One region of the Bacillus pfraonensis genome, then DNA from elsewhere that is predicted to be linked to it. Evidence: riboswitches for the same ligand, from Rfam matches in the RefSeq annotation. Region 1 holds a riboswitch; the other holds the start of a gene.
What was found. Region 1 has a riboswitch for preQ1 ahead of KFD70_RS01975 (QueT transporter family protein). Riboswitches for the same ligand answer to the same signal wherever they lie in the genome.

Region 2: linked by a shared signal. The riboswitch ahead of queC (7-cyano-7-deazaguanine synthase QueC) and the one ahead of KFD70_RS01975 (QueT transporter family protein) in region 1 are both predicted to bind preQ1.

What each region holds. Positions count from the first base shown of each region.
Region 1 is NZ_JAHCDO010000002.1:140,595-148,621, forward strand. Features, by position in the region: gene KFD70_RS01950 (isochorismatase family protein) at 1-495, opposite strand, end outside; gene KFD70_RS01955 (DUF6123 family protein) at 878-1,138, shown strand; partial or broken gene KFD70_RS01960 (DMT family transporter) at 1,141-2,024, opposite strand; gene KFD70_RS01965 (reverse transcriptase-like protein) at 2,038-2,424, opposite strand; gene KFD70_RS01970 (aldose 1-epimerase family protein) at 2,664-3,536, opposite strand; PreQ1 riboswitch class I at 3,668-3,712, shown strand; gene KFD70_RS01975 (QueT transporter family protein) at 3,719-4,204, shown strand; gene KFD70_RS01980 (ribonuclease H family protein) at 4,698-5,357, shown strand; gene KFD70_RS01985 (zinc-finger domain-containing protein) at 5,370-5,546, shown strand; gene KFD70_RS01990 (DUF2564 family protein) at 5,577-5,825, opposite strand; gene cspB (cold shock-like protein CspB) at 5,946-6,143, opposite strand; gene KFD70_RS02000 (YqcI/YcgG family protein) at 6,440-7,135, shown strand; gene KFD70_RS02005 (LysE family transporter) at 7,279-7,911, shown strand; gene KFD70_RS02010 (cytoplasmic protein) at 7,931-8,027, shown strand, end outside.
Region 2 is NZ_JAHCDO010000011.1:103,883-111,909, forward strand. Features, by position in the region: gene KFD70_RS12505 (DUF3149 domain-containing protein) at 1-264, opposite strand, end outside; gene KFD70_RS12510 (MarR family winged helix-turn-helix transcriptional regulator) at 468-914, shown strand; gene KFD70_RS12515 (M3 family oligoendopeptidase) at 1,240-2,934, shown strand; gene KFD70_RS12520 (DinB family protein) at 3,074-3,607, shown strand; gene KFD70_RS12525 (DUF6254 family protein) at 3,835-3,951, shown strand; gene KFD70_RS12530 (ATP-binding protein) at 3,963-5,171, opposite strand; PreQ1 riboswitch class I at 5,405-5,448, shown strand; gene queC (7-cyano-7-deazaguanine synthase QueC) at 5,542-6,204, shown strand; gene queD (6-carboxytetrahydropterin synthase QueD) at 6,204-6,698, shown strand; gene queE (7-carboxy-7-deazaguanine synthase QueE) at 6,691-7,407, shown strand; gene queF (preQ(1) synthase) at 7,449-7,946, shown strand; gene KFD70_RS12555 (YkvS family protein) at 7,995-8,027, opposite strand, start outside.

The sequences.
Region 1 (8,027 bases):
ATGATCGACATTATAATGACCATGTAGTGTTTTATTGTGATGTTCAATAATTTGCTGAGCTGATAAAATTGTAGAATCATTTGTGGAATGACCGTTTTTGATTAAGGTGACATCAAATCCCTGTACTGTTGCTGTTCTAACGGCAGTATCAATACAATGCTCGGTTTTACAACCACCTATAACAAGATGACCAATTTCTTTCTCTCTTAAAATCGTATGTAAAGAGGTGTTATAAAATGAATTGGTTGCTTGTTTGTCTATGATTTGTACCGCATGAGGGATTTTGATTTCCTCATGTACTTGAAATCCTTTCCCCATACCGGAAGCAACATCAGTATCTCTGACGAAAATAATAAGGGCATTGGATTGAATCGCTTTTTGAATGGCTATATTTATATTCGTTAATAATTGATCTTTATGAAATACTGCAGATTCTTGCTCGTTACCGTCAATAAGTTCTTGTTGAGCATCAATAATTAAAAGGGCTTGTTTCATTACATTTCTCCTTTTTATCTCGTTATTTGTGGGGAGTAATCTCGTTCTCTTAATATCCAGAATATATCAAGAGGGAGGTTTGGAATGAAGAAATTTCCTGCTGATTAAAGTTACACTTTATTTATTTCTTGAAACTGTAGACGATTCCTTTTTATATAAGGAGATTATTTCATTTTTTTATTGACCTTTACATGATGTAACACCTTGCAATATAACTAAGGGGGAAGAGAAAGAAGGTGAAAATTAACGAATTATCTAATGTTATTTTTATCTATTAGGAAATTAAAAACTCTAAGAGAGATTGTCAAAGAAAATTCATTCTCATAAAGCCTAAAAACATGTATGATAGAAGGTGGAGAATTTTTTGGTAGGTGGGAACAGTATGCAAACGGTACAAGATTATCTTTCATTCTTACACACAAAAGGATTTAAATTATCAGAGGATGCACAAGGGTTTATTATGTTTGGCCAAGGATATACAGGTGCATCTGATGTTCTTGTAAATGCAGCGATTGAGGCAACAATTAAACATCAATTGCAATTTGATGGCAGTTATTTTATCGCTTTATTAGAGCGATTGAAGGAAGAGAAAATTACTGATAAAAAAAGCGCAAAGGCTTTTATGCAGACGTTACAAGCGTAACATCATGCAGCCTGCGCTTCTTTTTTTGTTTTTGAAGGAAGTTCAACAAAAATCATACCTAAGAAAATACAAAGATAACCAAGCATTGCGGAAATAGAAAGCTGTTCGTTTGCGACAAGAACACCTGTTAATGCAGCAAAGACAGGTTCCATTGCGAAAATAATAGCAACTCTTGTTGGAGATGTATGCTTTTGCGCAGCTGTTTGAATAAAAAAGGCGATTGATGTTGCGAATACGGATGTTGCAAGTAGAGCAAATAAAAAAGCCGAATTCGTCCATAAAGAGATTGAAAATAATTTCTCCCAATCCTCAAATAAAAAAGCACAGAAGGAAGAGAAAATTCCAACAGATAATACTTGGGTTGTGCTTAATAATAAAGGTGATATCTTTTTAGAGAAGACTCCGTTAATGAGAATATGTGCTGCAAAGGCAATTGCACAGCCGAGAACGAGTATATCACCAATATTCAATTGAAAAGAATCACCAGCGGTTAGTAAATATAAGCCAGCTGTTGCAGCGGTAATGCCAAGTATTTTAAAAAGATAAATGAAAGAATGGGAACCATAACAATACTGAGTCCAGTTAAAAATCCTGCTTTAGAAGAAGTGGTATAAAGTAATCCAAATGTTTGTAATACATAACCGATAAATAAGAAAAATCCGACAATTAAACCCGCAATACTACTATGTTGAATTTCTTGTTTTGAAGTTTTTTTCGAGAACATAAATTGAATAAATAATAAAATGATTCCAGCAAATAAAAAACGAACACCATTGAAAGTAAATGGTCCAACAAATGACATTGCATTTTGAACGACAACAAACGTGGCCTCAAAAATAAAGGAGACAAATAATAAAGCGAGAGGAGCAATCCATCCTTTTTTCACACTAAAACCCCCATTAATTTTGTAAAATGGCTTTTCTTGCTAATTCATCAGCAACTTTGTTTTGACTACTTGGAATCCACTTTATAAAGAAAAGATCAAATCTTTTGATGTATGCTAGTGCCTCTTCTAAAAGTGGTGCATATGTTTTATTTTTTGCATATTCTTTTTCTACAGCACGTTCAACAAGCTGTGAATCTGTACGAAAAGATACAATGCTATAATTATGTTCTGTGCAATATTTTAATGCAGCGAGTAATGCATGATATTCAGCTTCGTGGTTGGACATGATTCCAAGTGGTAGTGATAATTGCACAGGTGGCTGCACACCTTTAATAAAAACCCCAGCACCAGAAGGGCCTGGATTTCCCTTTGATGCACCATCAATATATACTTCAATCAAAATTGAAAACCTCCATTATTATATAGCGTTAGCTGATAGTAATCCCTCACCTAATTTTAAAGGTGAGGGATAGAATATGAAACATGCACTTTACTCCGCATTAACGTACAGTAAGCCCCCACCTCAAAATTCAGCAAAAACAAAGAAGTTAGGTGGGGAGGGGTTGCACGTAAAAGCCCAATTCGTGAAGGCTAATAATCAGTGGGGATGAAGAAACCCCCACTGATTAAAGTTTCACTTTATCCAATTGTAATGCTGTAGCGGCATGTAAATGTTTCATTCGCTTGTAAGGATTGTACGCCTTTTTTCTCTTTGAAATCTTTTGCTGGTTCTACTTCATCAGCAATTCCATACCAAGGTTCGATACATAAGAAAGGAGCTTCATTACCTGGTGTCCAAACACCAACGAATGGGAAACCTTCAAATGCTACTTTTACAAACTTATTATGTTTATGAGAACGAATAGAAATTTCATTTGTATTCATATTTTCAAAAATAAGGGCATCATTTTTGAATAAATCATATGTAAGTGGTAATTCTGCCTTATTTTCAACAATTAGTTGTTTTTCTTTTGAAAGAAAAGGTCCTTTTAAAACACTTGTTTCTAAATGTTCAGGGCCATTAAATGATAAATGGTAGTCTGTAAATGAGTCACCTTCTACTAAAGGACAATTGAATCCTGGATGTGCTCCGATAGAAAAGAACATTTCTTTTGAAGTAGGATTGATCACTTCATAAGTAACGTGTATGTTTTGCTCGTCTAGTTCATAAGATACAAGTAGCTCAAACTCGTACGGATATTTTTGTAAAGTTTCTTGATTGCTAGTTACAGCATATGTAAGCTTTGTTTCGTTTTGTTCTTTTACTGAGAATATGAGATCGCGAGCAAAGCCATGTTGTGTCAATGAATAAGGTTTACCATCTATATAATATGTATTGTCCACTAATCTACCGACAATTGGGAATAAAATTGGTGCGCGACGCCCCCAATATTTAGGATCTCCTTGCCATAAATATTCTGTGTTGTCCTCTTTTAAGCGAACGCTTTGTAACTCTGCACCTTTTTCAGAGATGGAAACGATCACTTTTTCATTTTGAATTGTTGCTGTCATGAAGTGAAACCTCCTAAATCTTTCATATTCTCTATTATACGTTGTCTATAAGAAAAAAGGTAGTGAATGAAAAGAATCTATTGACGAATGACTGGCTATTGCGTACAATATAAAATTGTTGTTTAAAAACGGATCACGTGGTTCGAAACCATCCCACGTAAAAAAACTAAGGAGATTTTGTCATGAATATAAAAACATTAGTTGGTAATGGTATTTTAGCAGCGTTATATATTGCTGTTTCTGCACTTATTCAGCCATTTGGCTTTACGAATGTCCAATTTCGTATTTCGGAGATGTTTAATCATCTTGTTGTATTTAATAAGAAATCAATTTATGGAATTGTCTTAGGCGTATTTTTAACAAATCTCTTTTTCTCACCTATGATTGCGTATGATTTAGTATTTGGAGTGGGACAATCCGTTCTTGCACTTCTTGCTACGATTATTTCTATGCGCTTTATTAAAGGTGTTTGGGCTCGGATGATTTTTAATACAGTTATCTTTACAGTTACGATGTTTATGATAGCGATTGAACTTCATCTTGCATTTGATTTGCCATTTTTATTTACATGGCTTACATGTGCAGCTGGTGAATTTGTTGTAATGGCAATTGGCATGCCTGTTATGTATTGGATTAATAAGCGAGTGCAATTTGAAAAAGTGATGTAAAGAACAAATAAAGAGGCTGAACCAAATCGAAATGATTGGGCAGCCTCTTTATTTGTATATAAATAAGTACTCTTAATTTATTAAAAAGGTGAAAATAAAGACTACCTCTCATGAATCAATCACTAAGAAGTAGTGATTGATTCATTTGTCATATTAATAAACCGAAGTTCAGTATCGACTTCAAAATAGAAAGAATCTCCTTCAAATGGATCTTCCATAAAATTCCTGTATTGTTAAAATAAATGAATATTCTTGCTGTCGATTGAGATTGATTAAAGTTTCACTTTATAAGTGAACATCCTATTGGAAAATTTTGGGGAATATATAGATGGAGACTGAGACTGTTCTGCTGAAATTTAGGATAGTAATCTAATTTTCGTTTAGTCCAAGAGGCTACTCACAATATGAACTGATTCATTCGCATACAATACAGCGACTCTTGGTAAAATATAATAAAATAAAAATACGAATTCTTATATAAGGGGAAATTAACATGAAATATAAAATATATTGGCTGTATAAAACAAAGACGAGTCTTCAAACTGAATTAACAACAGATTATATGAACATAGAGGAAGCGCTTCAATTTGCAACTGATTTTAAAAAAACTGGTAGAGCAAAGGAATTATTATTTTATGATGAAATGGGAGCGGAATGGACGCTAAAAGAGATGAAAAAGCTCGGTAAACAAATAGAAGAGGAGCCACAAGATATTCGTATCTACTTTGATGGGGGATATGATTTAGAGACGAAAGAGGCTGGAGTTGGTATTTGTATTTACTATAAAAAAGGTCAGAAAATATACCGAGTTCGCCGAAATGCTTACATAGATGGCATATATGATAATAATGAAGCGGAATATGCAGCGCTATTATACGGAATGAATGTACTAGAGGAATTAGGAATTAAATACGAATCGGTTACATTACATGGTGATTCTCAAGTCGTACTTCAGCAACTAGCTGGAGAATGGCCGTGCTATGACGAACATTTGAATCATTACTTAGATCAGATTGAACAAAAAGCAAAGCAAATGAAATTAAAGCTTGTCTGTGAACCAGTAGCAAGAAAACAAAATAAAGAAGCTCATCAATTGGCCACACAAGCATTGGAAGGAACAGTAATTGACAGCCATAAAGAAATAACGGAATAGAGAGGTGCAGTGGTGAATAAAAAGCAGCTCATTACAGAGGTAAATGATTTATTAGAAACATATTGTGAAGGATGTTTCTTGCAGGAACATTATAGAAAAACTCATAGCAAATATTATGCTCATTCTTTTTGTATTCGGCAGTGTACTGTGGGAGAGAAATTAAAAGAATATGGAGAGCGATTATCGTAAAAAAACATCCAGAGATAACTCTGGATGTTTTTAATGCTTAGCTTCCTTCAATTGGTGTTCACATAGACTTAATTTTTTTTCTTCGTTCATTAAAAAAGGCTCATCTAAATCTGTTGCAACAGATTTCATTGTTTCAAGTTGAGAGCGTGCAGATTCGACTGCGGTTGTCGCATGCTGTAATGATTCAGGATCCATTGTAATTGTTGCAGAACCTACCATTTTTTGTGCTGTTTCTACGCGGAATTTTACTTCTTCAAAATCATTTACATGTGAACCCATTATCGATTCCTCCTTTATATTCTGTCACATTTCACATAGTTTTCACCCTGCAAAAAGGAAATATACAAAGGAATAATAAAGGAGGTTACCAAGTAAGGTAACCTCCTGTTATATGTTGGATTAAAGTTTTACTACGTTAGCAGCTTGAGGTCCGCGGTTTCCTTCAACGATATCGAAAGATACTTCTTGACCTTCTTCTAAAGCTTTGTAGCCTTCGCCTTGAATAGCTGTGAAATGTACGAATACATCGTCAGCACCTTCAATTTCAATAAATCCAAAACCTTTTTCGTTGTTAAACCATTTTACTTTTCCTTGCATGTTACAATTCCTCCTAAAAAACGATTACTTTTTCATTTAGTGAATCTCGTTTGAAATGTTTGCAGGTTCATAAAACTGAAAATGCTATATTCTCGAATATTCTGCTAAATGATATTTTTAATATACACGAAATGGTAGATTTTAGTCAAGTAAGCGGTTTTAAATTTTTGTATTTTTAAATAATTTTTTACACAAGTTTTTTATGGTATAGGACAAGCTCTTTTTTTAATATGTTTAAGTGAATGCTGTACATAATGAGGTGAGAGAATGAATCTTATTTATTAGATAATGAAGGGATGAGAAATAGGATAGATATACCAAGATGGGTTCCGCAAGAATTTGAAAATTTTTCTAATGTTGTATTGGACCCAACTTTTCCTTGTTATTTTGGTTTAACAGCTTTAAAGAAAAATGAACTTCGCTACTCATTCTTGTCTCATGATGATCGGAGTCATCTACCGCAGACAATGCTTTCTTTTTTACAGTTGATGAATGAACGGCCCGTTGTAAGAAGAGGATTTTTTCTTTTTGTTGAGCCAGAACGTGAAGAATGCTCACTTGAACATTACCGAGCGTATTTTTGGAGAATTCTACAATATTTACATGAAGAAGATAATCAATTATGGCCAAAGCAGATTCCAGAAAATCCAGATCATTATTTATGGGAATTTTCATTTGGCGGAGAGCCAATGTTTGCGTTTGGGAACGCTCCAGCTTATAAACAAAGAAAAACGAGACATTTGGGGAACTCACTTATTATTGGATTTCAGCCACGAATTATTTTTGATGGACTAGAAGGAGATCGGCCTAAAGGTTCGTACTCAAGACAAATGGTTAGAGAACGGGTTGAAAAGTGGGGCCAATTTCCAAAACACCCGAATATTAGTCATTACGGAGATCCGGATCACCGTGAGTGGAAGCAATATTTTATTGGAGATGACATTGAACCAATCGAAGGGAAATGTCCATTTCATCATAAAATAAAGAAATGAAGGCCGCCGTAAAGGAGTGGATTTTTTACATATTTTGGATCAAAAAGGGCATTTTATATATGTATATTTTTCGTAAAAGCTAGTCTGTTTTTCACAATACTCTCATTAGTTAATAGTAAAAAAGATATAGAAAGGATATAGCGATGTTTGGGGCAATTATACAGCAATTTATACTAGGAATTTCATTGGCTGCACCAGTAGGCCCGATTAATATTGAAATGTTAAAAAGAGGGATTGAACGTGGCTTTTGGCATGCTTGGCTTGTTGGGATAGGAGGAATGAGTGCAGATATTTTATTTATGCTTTTGATTTACTTTGGATTATCTTCTGTATTTATGTATACATATGTACAAGCGTTTATGTATTGCATAGGTTTTTTCTTATTGTTTTATTTAGGATTTCAAAGTGTAAAACAAGGAATTTTACATTCAAATATGGAATATAAACAAGAAGAGGTAGGTGGACTTCGCCAATCCTTTATGGCAGGATTTTTAATTGCGATATCTAATCCGTTAAACCTTGTTTTTTGGTTTGGTGTATATGGAAGTACGCTTAGTTCATTGCTTACAAAGGTAACGAAGCAGGAGGCTTTTTTATATAGCCTTTGCATTATTGGAGGCATTATTTTGTGGAATTTAAATATTGCCTTTTCTGTTCATTTTGGACGAACATTACTTAAGCCAAAGGCACTTGGCTATATTACAGCGGGAGCAGGCTTTATTTTAGTTGGGTATTCGATTCATTTTGCGTATAAAGCATTACAGTTGTTCATATAAGAACGAAGGGGAGATTTTTATGTATCGAACCACAGTTAATGGAAAAGAAATTATCATTACATTAGCACCAAAAATTCGAAAAGAAATAACGGATAGGGACCCTTTATATGAAGCTG
Region 2 (8,027 bases), on a different contig from region 1:
TGTATTTTCTGTTTCTGTATTTACGATCATAGCAAGCATTTCTAAAGCGGAAATAGCTTCGCCGATATGATGATCTAAATAGTCTCTATATAAAAATAAAACAGTATGAGCAGCTTGTTTGTTTTCCTGTTGCATTTGGTAGGTATGATAGGAATAGAAAATTGCACCGATTCCTATCATTGGTAATATAACAAGCAATATATATATAGTTACGCTCCGTAATTTCCCGTTCAAGGTTGCTACTCCTTCTTTTTTTATTATCATTATATATAAACTGTGTTAAAATTGTCATGCTTTTATTTAATATGTAATTGTTAGTATATTTTTAATATGAGGAAAGAGTAAAACTGAGAAGTGATTGAGCAATCACTCGGAGACACAGATGAACCATTGGCAGTTATGAATAACCTTTTTATTCAGTAGGTTGTCTTGAATCTTTGTGAATTTAAGTGAAGGGTTGAAATCTTATGAAATTGAATGATGAGCGAGAAGGTATTTCTCAATCTTTAAAAGTTTTTATTGCACTATCGCGTGTGCACCGCTTTGTTATGGATACTACAAATAAATCAATACAAAGTAACGGGCTGAATCCAACTGAGTTTGCTGTGTTAGAATTGCTATATCATAAAGGTAGTCAGCCGCTTCAACAAATTGGAGAGCGTATTTTAATTGCAAGTGGAAGTATTACGTATGTTGTTGATAAGTTAGAAAAAAAAGGGCTTGTAAAACGAATTCCATGTCCAAATGATCGTCGTGTTATATATGCACAGTTAACAGGAGAAGGAGAGACCTTCATCGCTTCTATTTTTCCAAATCATGAAAAAATTATACATGATTCCTTTGAAATGTTAACAAAAGATGAGAAAAATGAATTGTTATCTTTACTTAAAAAAGTCGGAAAGTATGAAAAATGATATATACATAAATAGAAATTGAAAAAACTTTCTTTTTTGATGGGAGAGAGCGTCCGGCCATGCGTAGTAGGAAATTATGTGCTAAAAAATCAAAATGAATTTATATAACATGTGTAAAAAGCTTTCGATGTAAAATAACCAAAGGCTTTTTTGTTTATCCTGCTATTTGCGGAAGTGGCACCCTTACTCCAAAATTCATTAAAAGAAGGAATATAGGTAAAGGAATGTTACAGCTTCTGACGAATTTTGCTGAAGAATAAAAGGAAATTCAGAAAAGGAAATGGAATTATAGTAATGGTACATATAATTGAGAGGAGGCACATTCATGTCATTTCAGAACTATGAATATAAACGTCCGAATACAGAGGAGTTACAAGGAAAATTTACTGCAGCTTTAGAACAATTTGAGAATGCGAAGACGATAGAAGAGCAAAAGCAAGTCATTGGTGTAATTAATGAAATTCGCAATGATTTTGGCACGATGGGAAATATTTGTTACATTCGCCATTCTGTTGATACAACAGATGTATTTTACAAGGAAGAACAAGATTTCTTTGATGAATATTCTCCTATTGTACAAGGCTATACAACGAAATATTATAAAGCATTGATGAATTCTCCATTTCGTGAGGAGCTAGAAGCTTATTATGGGAAACAGTTATTTGCTTTAGCGGAATGTGATTTAAAAACATATTCAGATGAAATTGTAAAAGATTTGCAATTGGAAAATAAATTATCTTCCCAATATACACAACTTTTAGCGGCTGCCAAAATTGACTTTGAAGGTGAAGAAAGAACATTATCACAGCTTGGACCTTTTATGCAACATAAGGATAGAGATATGCGAAAAAGAGCAAGTGAAGCTTATTACGGATTTTTAGCAGAGCATGAAGAAGAGTTAGACCGTATTTACGATGAACTTGTAAAAGTAAGAACGAAAATTGCTACAACACTTGGTTTTCAAAACTTTGTTGAACTTGGATATGCAAGAATGTACCGCACAGATTATAATGCGGAAATGGTGGCAAATTATCGTAAACAAGTATTAGATTACATTGTTCCAGTTGCAACAGAATTACGAAATAGACAAAAGGCGCGCATCGGTGTAGAAAAATTAGCTTACTATGATGAGAGCTTTGAATATGCAACAGGTAATCCGACTCCAAAAGGAGATGCAGAGTGGATTATTAATCATGGAAAGACGATGTATAAAGAATTATCAAAAGAAACAGATGAGTTCTTTAACTTTATGCTAGATAATGAATTATTAGATCTAGTTGCGAAAAAAGGAAAAGCTGGCGGCGGTTATTGTACATACATTGAAAATTATAAGGCTCCGTTTATTTTCTCGAACTTTAATGGAACATCGGGTGATATTGATGTGTTGACGCACGAAGCAGGTCATGCATTTCAAGTATATGAAAGCCGCAAGTTTGAAATTCCAGAGTATAATTGGCCAACGTATGAAGCCTGTGAAATTCATTCCATGAGTATGGAATTTTTCACATGGCCATGGATGAAATTATTCTTTGAGGAAGATGCGGATAAATATTATTTCTCTCATTTAAGTTCAGCACTTCTATTTTTGCCGTACGGTGTATCTGTTGATGAGTATCAACACTATGTATATGAAAATCCAGAGGCATCTCCAGACGAACGGAAAGCAGCATGGCGTAATATTGAAAGAAAGTACTTGCCGCACCGAGATTATGAAGACAATGATTATTTAGAACGTGGTGCTTTCTGGCAACGTCAAGGCCATATTTACAGCTCTCCTTTCTATTATATTGATTATACATTGGCGCAAATTTGTGCACTGCAATTTTGGAAGCGAGCAAGAGACAATAGACAAGAAGCTTGGGAAGACTATGTGAATCTTTGTCAGCAAGGAGGAAGCAAATCTTTCCTAGATTTAGTAGAGGTAGCAAATTTAACATCACCGTTTGCTAATGGTTGTGTGCAAGGTGTAATCAATGAGATTCAAGCATGGTTACGTGCAGTGGATGACACAAAATTGTAAAAATCAACCTTGTTTTTTTCACATTTTACAATCGACACATTTGCAAAATAATGAGATAATATAAGAAAATTCAGATTTATTTAAAGGGTGTTTCTAAATTAGAAGCGCCTTTTTTTACCAAAAAAGAGGGGGGAGAATTATGCTTCAATCTAATATGAATGTTAGTTTGGAAACTTTGCTGCAATCGTTACAATCTACAAGAAATACATTATTATCAGAAATTGAGATGTTAAATGATACGGAAGTAAATGTAAAACCGCGCCGTGATAAATGGAGTATCATTCAAATTTTGCATCACCTACACCTAGTTGAACAATCTGTTACATCAGCTCTTGTGTATGCTTTGCAGAAAAAAGAAAGAAAAGTAGTCCCGCTCAAAGATCTCCAACTTACTCTTGATCGAACATACAAACGAGAAGCTCCTCAACAAATGCAACCAACAGAAACATTAATGAAAAAACAACAAGGAATTCAATTACTCGAACATTCACGAGCAGAATTATTGCATACGCTGCATAGTATTATAGATGAAAGTGAATTATTTGAAAATTCATTAAAACATCCTGTGTTTCATGAACTTAATTTATATCAATGGGTTCAATTCCTTGATTTACATGAACAGCGCCACCTTACACAGTTAAAAGAAGCAAAATATGCGATTTTGCAAAGATAAAGAAAAATTCTCATTTCTATGGGAACTATATGTAATAAATAGAAGAAGCGAATTAGTAGTTATCTCGCTTCTTTTATTTTATCCAGCTATTCGTGGGAAGTAAGCCCTACTTTAATATTCAGAGAAAACTAAGAGAGCTAGGTAATGGAAGTTTCACTTGGATGGATGCATATTTTTATCTCTTATTTTGGAATAATACATAGAGAGCATATGAAGGAGTTGAAAGCATGTCACATAAGAAAAAAGAGCAAGAGCGTAGTTGGAAAGCACGAAAAGAAAATCAAAAACCGCATGGGAAAGTAAAGACTTTTGCTGAACTTGTTGATGAAACAGAAAAAACGTGATGAAATCTTCATCACGTTTTTTGTATGAGTGGAAAGGTTAATAGGAAGGTTGTACCAATATCTTTTTCACTTGTAATATCGATTTTTCCATCCATTGCTTTGATGACGCTGAATACGACCATCATCCCAAGCCCAGTTCCTTTCTCTTTTGTAGAATAGAATGGAGAGCCAAGGCGCTTTATCTGTTCTGTGTCCATACCGATTCCATTGTCTTTTATATACAATTGAATATGTTTATGGTCGGGAACTAGTGTGAGGATAAGATCGCCACCTTTAGGCATGGCTTCAATACAGTTTTTTAGAATATTTAACAAACATTGATTAAATTTTTGCTTTTCGCCAGTAATAAAAAAAGAGCTACTTTGTTTTATGTAATGTATGCGAACATTTGATAAATTCGCTAATGGCGTAATAAGAGATAGTGCATGAAGTAATTCATCTTCTAGTTGTAACATTTGTTCTTTCTCAATACTTGGTTTTGCAAATGTTAAATAATCTGTGAGAACGTGATTTGCTTGTTCAATCCCATGTATAGCTATTTCTGTGTATAATTTTCGATCTTTTTCAGAGCATTTTTCAGATTGTAAAAGTTGTAAAAAACCTTTTGTTGAAGTCAAAGGATTACGAATTTCATGGGAAATGGAAGCGGCCATTTCTCCAATAAGATGAAATTTCTCAGCGTTAATAAGTTCTTCCTGTAAACGAATTTGCAATCGAAGTATGTTTAATAAATAAAGAATAAGAATTGTACCTATTATTGTGCATAGTTGATACGCAATAATATGAAGAAGATAGTCTTCAGAATTAGGCACTTTGATAAGGAAAACAGGAACCCAAACGAGTCCGTATGTAAGACTATATAAAATGGCAAGTATAAGTTTTATATGATTGGACCCTTTATTGAAAAATTTGTATGTAGAAAGTAAAACGATATATAAGAGAATCGAGCCAATAGCGGATGGAATGATTCCTACTCCTCCTAATAAGAAACGGTATACGTTTAATACAACTAAAATAGATCCACCGGCAATAGGCCCTCCTGTTAATGTGCCAACAATTAATACAATATGACGCATATCAAATTGAAACCCAGTATCTGTTTTTGCTGCAAAAAAAATGCAAAGCATTGTGGTAATACTACAAAGTAATATAAATATAGTTGAATTTAGTTTAGGTGAATGCTTGCCTTTTTGATTCCAAAATAGGTGATACACTAGCATTATAACGAGAATCAATAATATGTTTAAAAAGAGGTGAATGATAAAGAGTTTCAGTTTTATGCCCCCTTGCTATTCTCACATGTATAGTATTAATTAAGTACAATCATACTATTAAAATACAAGAAAATGAATCTGAATTTCGTTAAAAAAAAGAAAAATCAGAAGTTTCCCTGAGGGAGAAACAGTATGTTACAATATGTGTTGTCAATGAAAGAAGAAATTCCATGTATAACATGGGAGAGGTTCGCGAACTCCCTCTATAAAAAACTATGGAAACAACAATATCCTTAGGTATTGTTTTGTTTTTTTATTGTGACAGTTCAAGAACGTTCTTTCTTCTTATTCGTAGTAGAGAAGGAGAATGAGTGAGATGAAAAAAGAAAAAGCAGTTGTCGTTTTTAGTGGTGGACAAGATAGTACAACATGTTTATTTTGGGCGATGCAGCAGTTTGCAGAGGTGGAAGCAGTGACGTTTAATTATAATCAACGTCATAAGTTAGAAATCGATTGTGCAGCTGATATTGCGAAAGAGCTAGGAATTAAACATACAGTACTTGATATGAGCTTATTAAATCAACTTGCTCCAAATGCGTTAACAAGAACGGATATGGAGATTACACATGAAGAAGGTGAACTACCATCGACATTTGTAGATGGACGAAATTTACTGTTCTTATCATTTGCAGCTGTGCTAGCAAAACAAGTTGGAGCACGTCATATTGTAACGGGCGTATGTGAAACAGATTTTAGCGGTTATCCTGATTGCCGTGATGTATTTGTGAAATCGTTAAACGTTACGTTAAATTTATCTATGGATTATCCATTTGTTATTCATACACCACTTATGTGGATCGATAAAGCAGAAACATGGAAGTTATCAGATGAACTTGGTGCATTCGAGTTTGTTAGAGAAAAAACATTAACATGCTATAACGGAATAATCGGTGATGGTTGCGGTGAATGTCCAGCTTGTAAACTTCGTAAAGCAGGTTTAGATACGTATTTACAAGAACGCGAAGGAGCGAACGCATAATGGAACAGAATTTTTTTGGATTTCGCATTGTAGAAAATTTACAAAAAGTGGACAAGGATATTCAACGTGAACAACTGAAATATCATAATAAACGAGTGATGGTAAGTAAGGAATTTACATTTGATGCAGCGCATCATTTGCATTGTTACGAAGGGAAATGTAAAAATTTACATGGTCACACATACAAAGTTGTTTTTGGTATTAGTGGATATGTAAATGAGATTGGACTTGCAATTGACTTTGGCGATATAAAAGAAATTTGGAAAAATGAAATTGAAATTTATTTAGATCATCGTTATTTAAATGAAACGTTGCCAGCAATGAATACGACGGCTGAAAACATGGTCGTTTGGATTTACGAAAAGATGGCTGAAGCACTTACAAAAGAGAATCGCGTTCATGAATATAAAGGAGCACGTGTTGAATTTGTTCGTCTATTTGAAACACCAACAAGTTATGCGGAAGTAAGACGGGAGTGGATGATCGGTGAGTAAAATTCCTGTTTTGGAAATTTTCGGACCGACCATTCAAGGAGAAGGAATGGTTGTTGGGCAAAAGACGATGTTCATTCGTACAGCAGGTTGTGACTATAGTTGCGCATGGTGTGATTCGTCCTTTACATGGGATGGGTCGGCGAAAGAACAAATTCGGCAAATGACTCCAGAAGAAATTTGGAGTGAACTTGTTGAAATTGGTGGAGAAAATTTTTCACATGTAACAATTTCAGGTGGGAACCCAGTACTATTGAAAAATTTAGAAGGTTTTCTGTCTTTATTACAAGAAAAGAAAATTCGCACCGCTATTGAAACGCAAGGGAGCAAGTGGCAGGAATGGTTACTTCGTATTGATGAAATAACTATCTCACCGAAGCCACCAAGCTCACAGATGAAAACAGATTTTATCATGTTAGATTCTGTTATTGAAAGATTGGCAGGAAAAGATTTTAGTTTAAAAGTTGTCGTGTTTGATGATCACGATTTTGAATATGCGATAAAGGTGCATGAGCGTTACCCGCACGTACCATTTTTCTTACAAGTTGGAAATGATGATACAAAAACAGTGGATGATGCAATGCTTATTAGGAATTTATTACAAAAATATGAATGGCTTATTGAAAAAGCTGTTCAGTGCAAAGAGATGAATGATGCAAAAGTATTACCTCAGCTCCATGCGTTAGTGTGGGGAAACAAACGAGGCGTATAAGAATAAACTCTGAAGAATCGAATGGAAGGGATGTATACAGAATGGCAGGAAGATTAGACGAAGATTTAAAAGATGTAACGTTACTTGGAAATCAAAATACAAAATATTTATTTGAATATAGTCCGGGAATTTTAGAGACATTTGATAATAATCATCCAAACCGTGATTATTTTGTAAAATTCAACTGTCCTGAATTTACAAGTTTATGTCCAAAAACAGGACAACCAGATTTTGCAACGATTTATATTAGTTATATTCCAGAGCAAAAAATGGTCGAGAGTAAATCATTAAAGTTATATTTATTTAGTTTCCGTAATCATGGAGATTTTCATGAAGATTGTATGAATGTGATTATGAACGACTTAATTAAATTAATGGACCCACGTTATATTGAAGTGTGGGGGAAATTTACACCACGTGGTGGTATCTCAATTGATCCATATTGTAACTATGGTCGCCCTGGCACGAAATATGAGCAGATGGCTGAATATCGTATGATGAATCACGATCTATATCCTGAAACAATTGATAATCGTTAATGAAAAAAGGATCTGTATGTAGGATACAGATCCTTTTTCTCTATTATATTATGCATGTTGATTAATAACGGTATAGTTTTT